Linked DNA regions of Pueribacillus theae. The protein of the gene in region 1 interacts with the protein of each later gene in a pairwise test. Links are inferred from orthologs where the notes say so. Each region holds a gene or a part of one and is shown in the gene's direction. Other genes may lie near its edges.

Region 1 (4,495 bases):
AAATTAAACTTGCGTTGAAAGGGATCAGTAGAAAGCAAGCGTGCACAAGAGAGTGGAATCCATCGGCTGAAAGATTCCATTGCATGGCACTTTTGAACCTGCCCTTGAGCTGTCAATGGTTAAGCATTGACCGGATATTCTCCGTTACAGGAAAAGAGTGGGCATACTTATGCCAAAAAAGGTGGTACCACGGAAACTTTCCGTCCTTTTACAAGGATTGGAAAGTTTTTTTATATTGAAAGGTGATTTTTCGTGAAGAAACAAAGAATTGTCGTTAAGATCGGCAGCAGCTCGTTAACAAATGAAACTGGTGGATTATCTGAAGATAAATTACATGAACATGTTGACGCTATCGCGAAATTGAAACAAAAAGGCAATGAAGTTGTTCTTATTTCGTCAGGAGCCGTCGCAGCGGGGTTTAAAAAACTCGGTTATCCTGCAAGGCCTGTCACGATTGCCGGAAGGCAATCCGCCGCAGCTGTCGGACAGTCACTGTTAATGCAGCATTACGGCGAATCTTTCGCGCGTTACAATATGATTACCGCTCAAATGCTGTTAACGAGAAACAACTTTAAAAACAGGGAACAGTACAGAAATATTTTTCAAGCGTTGTCAGAATTGCTACGCAGAGATGTGATCCCTATTATTAACGAGAATGATTCTGTTGCAATTGATGAACTGACATTCGGCGATAATGATATGCTCTCGGCTTTAGTCAGTGGGATTATTAGCGCCGATCTATTAATCCTTTTAACGGATATTAATGGATTGTATGATAAAAATCCGAGAGAACATCCTGACGCAAAAAAGTATAACTTTATCAGTGAAATCAGTGATGGCCGCATTGAAGAAACAAGCGCTTCCGGTTCATCAGTGGGCACGGGAGGGATGAAAACGAAATTGTTGGCGGCAAAAACCGCACTGTCACTCGGAGTAAAATGCTTTATCGGAACAGGCGAGGGAGAAGATAAATTGCTTGACGTCATCGAAGGCAAAGGCGATGGCACATACATCGGGTCCCCTAAAACGGCAAGAATAACGAACAATAAACAATGGCTTGGCCTCCATTCCCAAATATCCGGAGCAATTGTCGTAGACGAAGGAGCGGAAGCCGCTTTATTGAATATGGGAAAAAGCTTGCTTCCTGCAGGAATCGTTAAAATTGAAGGCGAATTTTCAGTTAATGACGTCGTTGAAATTAAAAATATCCGAGGAAAGCAAATCGCACGCGGGCAAGTTAACTATACGTCAAACGAATTAAAGAAAGTGAAAGGAATGGCCAGCTTTGATGCAAAGCATGTAACGGAACGAAATGCAAGCGAGGTCGTTCATCGTGACCATATGATTTTAATCTAATTAAGGAAGGATGATTCCATTGTTTAAAAATAAAGATGATCCTTCATTAAAAACTTGTTTCGAATTGGTTTTTTCCGAGGATTTGGCAGAGAAGTCTTTTCTGGAAGATCATCTTTATTCTCTCAATCATGGGGTGGTTTAAAATTCTACATTGAAAAGGAGATGGAGAAAAATGGAATTAATTGAAAAAGCGAAAAAAGCGAAAAAAGCTTCAGCCATTTTATCGGCAACGACGACGGAAGAAAAAAACGCGGCATTAAATACAATCGCTGATGAATTAATCAATCATAAAGATTTCATCCTATCGAAAAACGAGCTCGATATCCAAAACGGTAAAGAGACAGGCTTAAGCAGCGCACTGATCGATAGGCTGACATTGACAGAAAAGAGAATAAATGATATTGCGGAAGGGCTGAACCAAGTTGCGAAATTAAAAGATCCGGTCGGGGAAAAAATCGAATCCTGGGAACGCCCGAACGGCCTTCAAATTACAAGTGTACGGGTCCCTTTAGGGGTCGTCGGCATGATTTATGAAGCGAGGCCGAATGTAACCGTTGATGCTGCCGGCCTTTGCCTGAAAACGGGAAATGCTGTTATTCTTAGGGGAAGCTCTTCAGCGATTGAATCAAACAAAGCGCTCGTCACCATCATTCATCAAGCGCTCGAAAAAACCGCTTTGCCCGCTGATGCTGTCCAATTAATTGAGGATACGAGCCGCGAGGCCGCATCTGCCATGTTTAAGCTGAATGATTACCTTGATGTCCTAATACCAAGAGGTGGAGCCGGCTTAATAAAAACTGTAGTAAACAACTCAACGGTTCCGGTTTTGGAGACTGGGGCAGGAAATTGCCACGTATATATCGATGAGTCTGCTGAAAAGCAAATGGCGATAGATATTGCGGTAAATGCAAAAACACAGCGCCCTTCCGTTTGCAATGCGATTGAAACATTGTTAATCCATAAGCGCTGGGCAGATGCTCATCTAGGCGATGTTGTAAAAGATTTGCAAACAAATGGCGTGGCATGCCTCGGTGACGATTATGTTGTTCAGCACGCCACTGATGTAAAGAAAGCAACAGAAGAAGACTGGGCTACGGAATTTTTAGACAATACGATTGCGATTAAAGTAGTGAACGATGTTGAAGAAGCCATCGAACATATTAACGACTACGGAACGAAACACTCTGAAGCAATTGTCAGCGAAAATGAAGGGAATGTAAAGCGGTTCTTTCAAGCAGTTGACGCTGCCGCATTATACCACAATGCCTCAACAAGGTTTACCGACGGGTTCGAATTTGGCTTTGGCGCAGAAATCGGGATCAGCACGCAAAAACTCCATGCAAGAGGGCCAATGGGATTAAAAGCGTTGACAACGAATAAATATGTTATTGAAGGAACGGGGCAAATCCGCGAATAAGGTAATTCAAAAAGTCCGGAGATTCACAGGATGTGAATCAGTTCGACGTTATCACAGGACGTGATGCTTTTAGTCGAACAACTTAAGCTGTCGAATTTCTTCGTCAGCTTCATTCTTGCGGTACTCACGTATCCTACAAACGGTTCGAAGGTTCTTCTGCTAAAAACGTGCACGTCCTGTGCACAACGCAGAAGTCAGCACCTCCTGTGCAAGTCTCAGAACTTTGCTTCCTCGAACTTCTCGGCTCTTTTTGTCCTCCTTTTTGAATCCGCAAATAAGATAATTCAAAAAATCCGGAGTGCTATTTCACCCCGGATTTTTCTTTTTTCATAAGGTAATCCATGACCCCCATCGAGAATACTTGCAGATCCATCTTCAGAATTTCAAAAGTGACGTGATCTGTTGGAACGTTATGTTCATTTATCAGCCTTTCGCTTATTTTATCAAACAATCTGTCAGCGAGTTCATTCATCTCTTTTCCTTCGCTTAATACTTCTTTCCCTGTATTCACATAAACAGGAAGCCAATATTCAATTTGCCGGTATGCCTCTTCAACTTGATCCGTCACGCTGAAATGGCCAAAGTAAATGCGTTCGACATCCATTTTTTTGATTTTTTCCATGGAATGCAAAGTTTTGTCCGGGTCAAATTGATTGGGTGAAGTTGCCGGCAAAAATAATTTAAAACCAAATTCTTCAATATGCGTGTGTTGAATTCCAAGCGTATCGCCTACGAAGATGCCGTTGCTGACAGGATCGTAAATACTGAAATGATGGTTCGCATGTCCCGGCGTATCTAAAAATAAAAGTTCACAATGATCGCTTATTCGAAGTGTGTCATTCTCTCCCTTTATCAAAATTCTCTCTTCAGGAACGGGTAAAATCGGACTGAAAAACTGTTCGAATTTTTCACCGTAAACTGCTTTTGCCCCTTGGATTAAGCGAGACGGGTCAGCCATGTGCCTTGCTCCTTTAGGGTGAACAACAAGCTTTGCATTTGGGCACTTCTCCATAAGCAAACCTGCACCGCCGGCATGATCAAGGTGAATATGCGTAACAATAATATACTCAACTTGTTCAGGATTGATATGTAAATCCTCCAAACCTTGAAGGATGTACGGAATTGAAGGGCTAGCACAAGTTTCAATCAGCGTTAATTTTTCTTCATTTATCACATAGGTGCCTGTCCTGTTTTCAAACCCAAGATCAAAGCCGTCAATTAAGTGGATACGGTTTCCTAGATCAATCGGCTTCTTTTTTCCCATTTTTCGAAAAACTCCCTTGTTAGTGAATTTGACATTTCATTAACTATATTCCCTCTATTCATTCTAAGGGAAGAAAATTGAATTGTAAACGGTGGTCATGAGGGCGTTTAATCTTTAAATGGATAATTTTTTTCAAAGTAATCCCGCTCATTTATCGCATACTAACTGTAATCTCCTTACTAAAGAAGGGGGGATTACGACTGATGTCTCATGATTATGATGCTGCCTTATTCTACCTCCATCGAATGGCATGCAGCGACTTAATTCATTTGATGACTTTAACGAAAGATGATTTTCTTTCTAAGAAAATCGAGAAATTTGTTAAAGATTTTATGTATGAACCCGAATTTTCTGTTGTTGAAAAATCTTACGATTCTTTATTATCGTATCTCGATCACGTATTTTTAGCTGAAATAGAAGAAGCTATCCAAAAACAAAGCCAATAATGTTTGGCTTTG
Region 2 (3,768 bases), on another replicon or contig:
CTTTATATTAGCCTTCTCGTACTATTGCCACTTTCAATGATTTTCTTTTATACATCCATGATGAGTTGGAGCGAATTTTGGGAAACCATTGTTGAACCTCGAGTCGTAGAATCTTATAAATTAAGTTTCGGTGCTTCCTTCATCGCCGCATGCATAAATGCAATCTTTGGCGTCATCATCGCTTGGGTGCTCGTTCGATACCAATTCCCCGGCAAGAAATTAATAGATGGACTCGTGGATTTGCCTTTTGCCTTGCCGACTGCCGTTGCAGGGATTGCGTTAACAACACTTTATGCTGAAAACGGCTGGCTCGGACAATTTTTTTCTTTTAAAATTGCCTTTACTCCAATTGGAATTACGATCGCCTTAATCTTTATTGGACTGCCATTTGTCGTCAGAATGGTGCAACCTGTTTTACAAAACTTTGAAACAGAATTGGAAGAGGCATCAGCCATTTTAGGGGCAAACCGGTTGCAAACTTTTTTAAAGGTCATCTTTCCAGAATTACTTCCCGCTATTATAACTGGCTTTGCACTCGCTTTTGCAAGGGCGTTAGGCGAATATGGCTCTGTTATTTTCATTGCAGGAAATATGCCAATGAAAACAGAAATTACACCGCTTATCATCATGACAAAACTTGAGCAATATGACTACACAGGAGCAACTTCAATTGCTGTGGTGATGCTCATTATGTCGTTTATCATTCTCTTGTTTATAAACGGGATGCAGTGGTGGTCAAATAAAAAATTCATGCAATAGTAAGGGGGATTTACAATGGCGGGATACGTTGGTAAATCAACGGCAAATTCTGAACCGTTCTTCATTCGGTTCATTCTGATCATCCTAACAATCACGTTCTTAAGCATATTCTTAATCTTGCCGCTCATTGCGATTTTTATGAAAGCTTTTGATCAAGGTGTGAATGCTTACTTAGCCTCTAATGCAGATCCAGATGCACTCTCAGCGGTTAAACTAACGCTGCTCGTAGTTTTGATAACCGTACCGCTTAACACTCTGTTCGGCATCATCGCTGCTTGGCTAATTACAAAGTTTGATTTTAAAGGAAAAAGTATATTAACGACAATCATCGATATTCCATTTGCGGTTTCACCGGTCATAGCAGGTCTTGTTTTCATCCTCCTATTTGGAGCTCAAAGTTTACTAGGGCAATGGCTCATTTCACATAACATTCATATTATTTTTGCTGTTCCTGGAATTGTCCTTGCCACACTTTTTGTGACGTTTCCATTTGTTGCAAGAGAATTACTTCCAGTCATGCAAATGCAAGGGAAAGCTGAAGAGGAAGCTTCTTTATCATTAGGGGCAAATGGATTGAAAACTTTTTTTTACATTACGTTACCAAATATTAAATGGGGGCTTCTGTATGGGATTATCCTTTGTAGCGCACGCGCCATCGGTGAGTTCGGAGCAGTTTCCGTTGTCTCAGGCCATATTCGCGGCTTAACAAATACAATGACGCTGCATATAGAAATTTTATACAACGAATATCAATTTACAGCTGCATTTGCAGTCGCTTCACTTATGTCGATCCTCGCGATTATTACGCTCCTCATAAAGAATTTTATTGAATGGAAATCTAAAATCCAATCGTAAAAGGGGCCAAGATCAATGAGTATTTTAATCGAAAATGTTACGAAAACATTCGGTTCTTTTCATGCACTGAAACAGATAAATCTTGAAATTCAAACAGGTGAACTCGTAGCGCTATTAGGACCATCGGGTTCAGGCAAAACGACTCTGCTTCGAATTATTGCGGGGCTTGAGGATCCCGATGAAGGGATCATCCATTTTGGAAAAAAAGAAATTACACATCTTCATACTGCAAAGCGAAAAGTCGGGTATGTTTTTCAACATTATGCACTTTTTAAACATATGACGGTATTTGATAATATCGCATACGGTTTAAAAGTACTTCCCAAAAAAACACGTCCTTCAAAAAAAGAAATCGAATCAAAAGTGAATAAACTACTCCAACTTATTAAACTTGAGGCATTTGCGAACCGTTATCCAGCACAATTGTCAGGGGGACAAAAACAGCGGGTCGCATTAGCAAGAGCGCTAGCCGTCGAGCCAAAGCTGTTGCTGTTAGATGAGCCTTTTGGAGCATTGGATGCAAAGGTAAGAAAAGAACTTAGACGATGGCTAAGGCAACTGCATGATGACTTTCAGATCACAAGCATTTTTGTCACACATGATCAAGAAGAAGCGCTTGATGTAGCGAATCGAATTGTCATCATGAACGAAGGCAAAATCGAACAAATTGGAAGTCCAGACGAAGTATATGAACAACCAAACAGCCCATTTGTATACAATTTTTTAGGCAATGTCAATGTATTTAAAGGAAGAGTGCAAAATGGAAAACTTTTTAACGGGGATGCTGAATTGCCAGTACCAGATGTTACTCATTCGGAAAACGATCAAGCACTTGGCTATGTTCGCCCACATGAATTATCCATCGTACGGAATGGTTCATTAAAAGAAGCAATAAAAGCGACAATTGCACATATTCATACAGTCGGAAGAGCGGTTCATATCGAATTGAAAAGAAAGGATACGAATCAATTTTTAGAAGTTGAATTAACAAAAGAAGAATACGAAGATTTAAAGCTTCGAACAGGAGAAGAAGTTTTTGTAAAGCCTAAACATCTTCAAATTTTTAAGGGAAATTAATAAACACCTCCTGAACATAAGTACAGGAGGTGTTTTCGATTTTAAGTCAAATGCTCGGAGAAGAACAAAGTGGAGTTGCTCACTTTGTTTGACAAAAACCCAGATATATCAAATGAACAAAAGATTTTAATAGCAATCTTTTGATAGCTAAACGAAGAAACCGAAGATCGGCCAACATTGCTTTTCCTTTCAGTCGTTCGGAAGGTCTCGAAGTGTCTTGAGAAAGCATCTTTGCCAAACTCAGACCAACTGTGTTTAAAATTCTTTTGTTCAACGTATATATGTTTATCATTATCGAAAAAAGAACCCGGCTTCCAGGGAAGGAAACCGGAATTCTTCTATATTTCTAATTCCCCAAGCCTTAGTAGCTCGACTACCGCTTGAGAGCGCCCCTTCACTCCTAATTTCTGCATTGTATTTGAAATATGGTTTCTTACCGTTTTTTCGCTGATAAATAATTCTTTCGCGATTTCTCTTGTCGTTTTGTCTTGGACTAGTAGCTCAAATACTTCTCGTTCTCTTTTCGTAAGAAGCGGTTTCGGTCGATAACGATTTTTCAACGGTTCCACCCTCCTTGCGCGGGCTTTAGGAACTGTTTTCAAAAGAGATAGGTTTAGTCTCAATTAGTATATGACTTGTTGCATTTTCATGTGAAAAAAAAGAAAAGCCTCCTTGGGGGAGACTCTATTGTAAAATTATAGATTTTAAAGGTTGTCGCTTCCAAAGAAGTTTTTGAACATCTGCAGTGTCGTCGCTCTATTCATTGAAGCAATCGACGTTGTAAGCGGAATGCCTTTCGGACATGATTGAACACAGTTTTGTGAGTTTCCGCAGTCTTCTATTCCGCCCTCACCCATTAATGCGTTAAGCCGTTCTTCTTTATGCATTGCGCCTGTTGGATGAGTATTAAACAGACGGACGAGAGAAAGTGCAAAAGGCCCAATGAAGTCGGATCGATCGTTTACATTCGGGCATGCTTCTAGACAAACACCGCACGTCATACATTTCGACAATTCATATGCCCATTGTCTTTGTCTTTCAGGCATACGTGGACCAGGTCCTAAATCATAGGTTCCG

The links. The genes of interacting proteins can lie anywhere in the genome.
Region 2: the proteins of DCC39_RS02145 (region 1) and DCC39_RS06635 interact in binary tests that used the Escherichia coli proteins (3 or more experiments, as listed by UniProt). The link is inferred for Pueribacillus theae from one-to-one orthologs.

What each region holds. Positions count from the first base shown.
Region 1 is NZ_QCZG01000002.1:137,268-141,762, reverse strand. What follows is about bases 654-3,650. They hold DCC39_RS02145 (glutamate-5-semialdehyde dehydrogenase), read left to right. Parts: upstream 654-1,528; coding sequence 1,529-2,773; downstream 2,774-3,650. Other genes in these bases: DCC39_RS02140 (MBL fold metallo-hydrolase), read right to left, coding at 3,075-3,650; proB (glutamate 5-kinase), read left to right, coding at 654-1,356. Also shown: more of proB, read left to right, coding at 253-653; more of DCC39_RS02140, read right to left, coding at 3,651-4,037; DCC39_RS02135 (YhdB family protein), read left to right, coding at 4,241-4,483. UniProt on the Escherichia coli protein: Catalyzes the NADPH-dependent reduction of L-glutamate 5-phosphate into L-glutamate 5-semialdehyde and phosphate. The product spontaneously undergoes cyclization to form 1-pyrroline-5-carboxylate.
Region 2 is NZ_QCZG01000010.1:41,369-45,136, forward strand. The notes cover bases 901-3,660. They hold DCC39_RS06635 (sulfate/molybdate ABC transporter ATP-binding protein), read left to right. Parts: upstream 901-1,629; coding sequence 1,630-2,691; downstream 2,692-3,660. Other genes in these bases: cysW (sulfate ABC transporter permease subunit CysW), read left to right, coding at 901-1,614; DCC39_RS06640 (helix-turn-helix domain-containing protein), read right to left, coding at 3,030-3,251; sdhB (succinate dehydrogenase iron-sulfur subunit), read right to left, coding at 3,396-3,660. In the rest of the region: sulfate ABC transporter permease subunit CysT, read left to right, coding at 1-759; more of cysW, read left to right, coding at 775-900; more of sdhB, read right to left, coding at 3,661-3,768. UniProt on the Escherichia coli protein: Part of the ABC transporter complex CysAWTP involved in sulfate/thiosulfate import. Responsible for energy coupling to the transport system.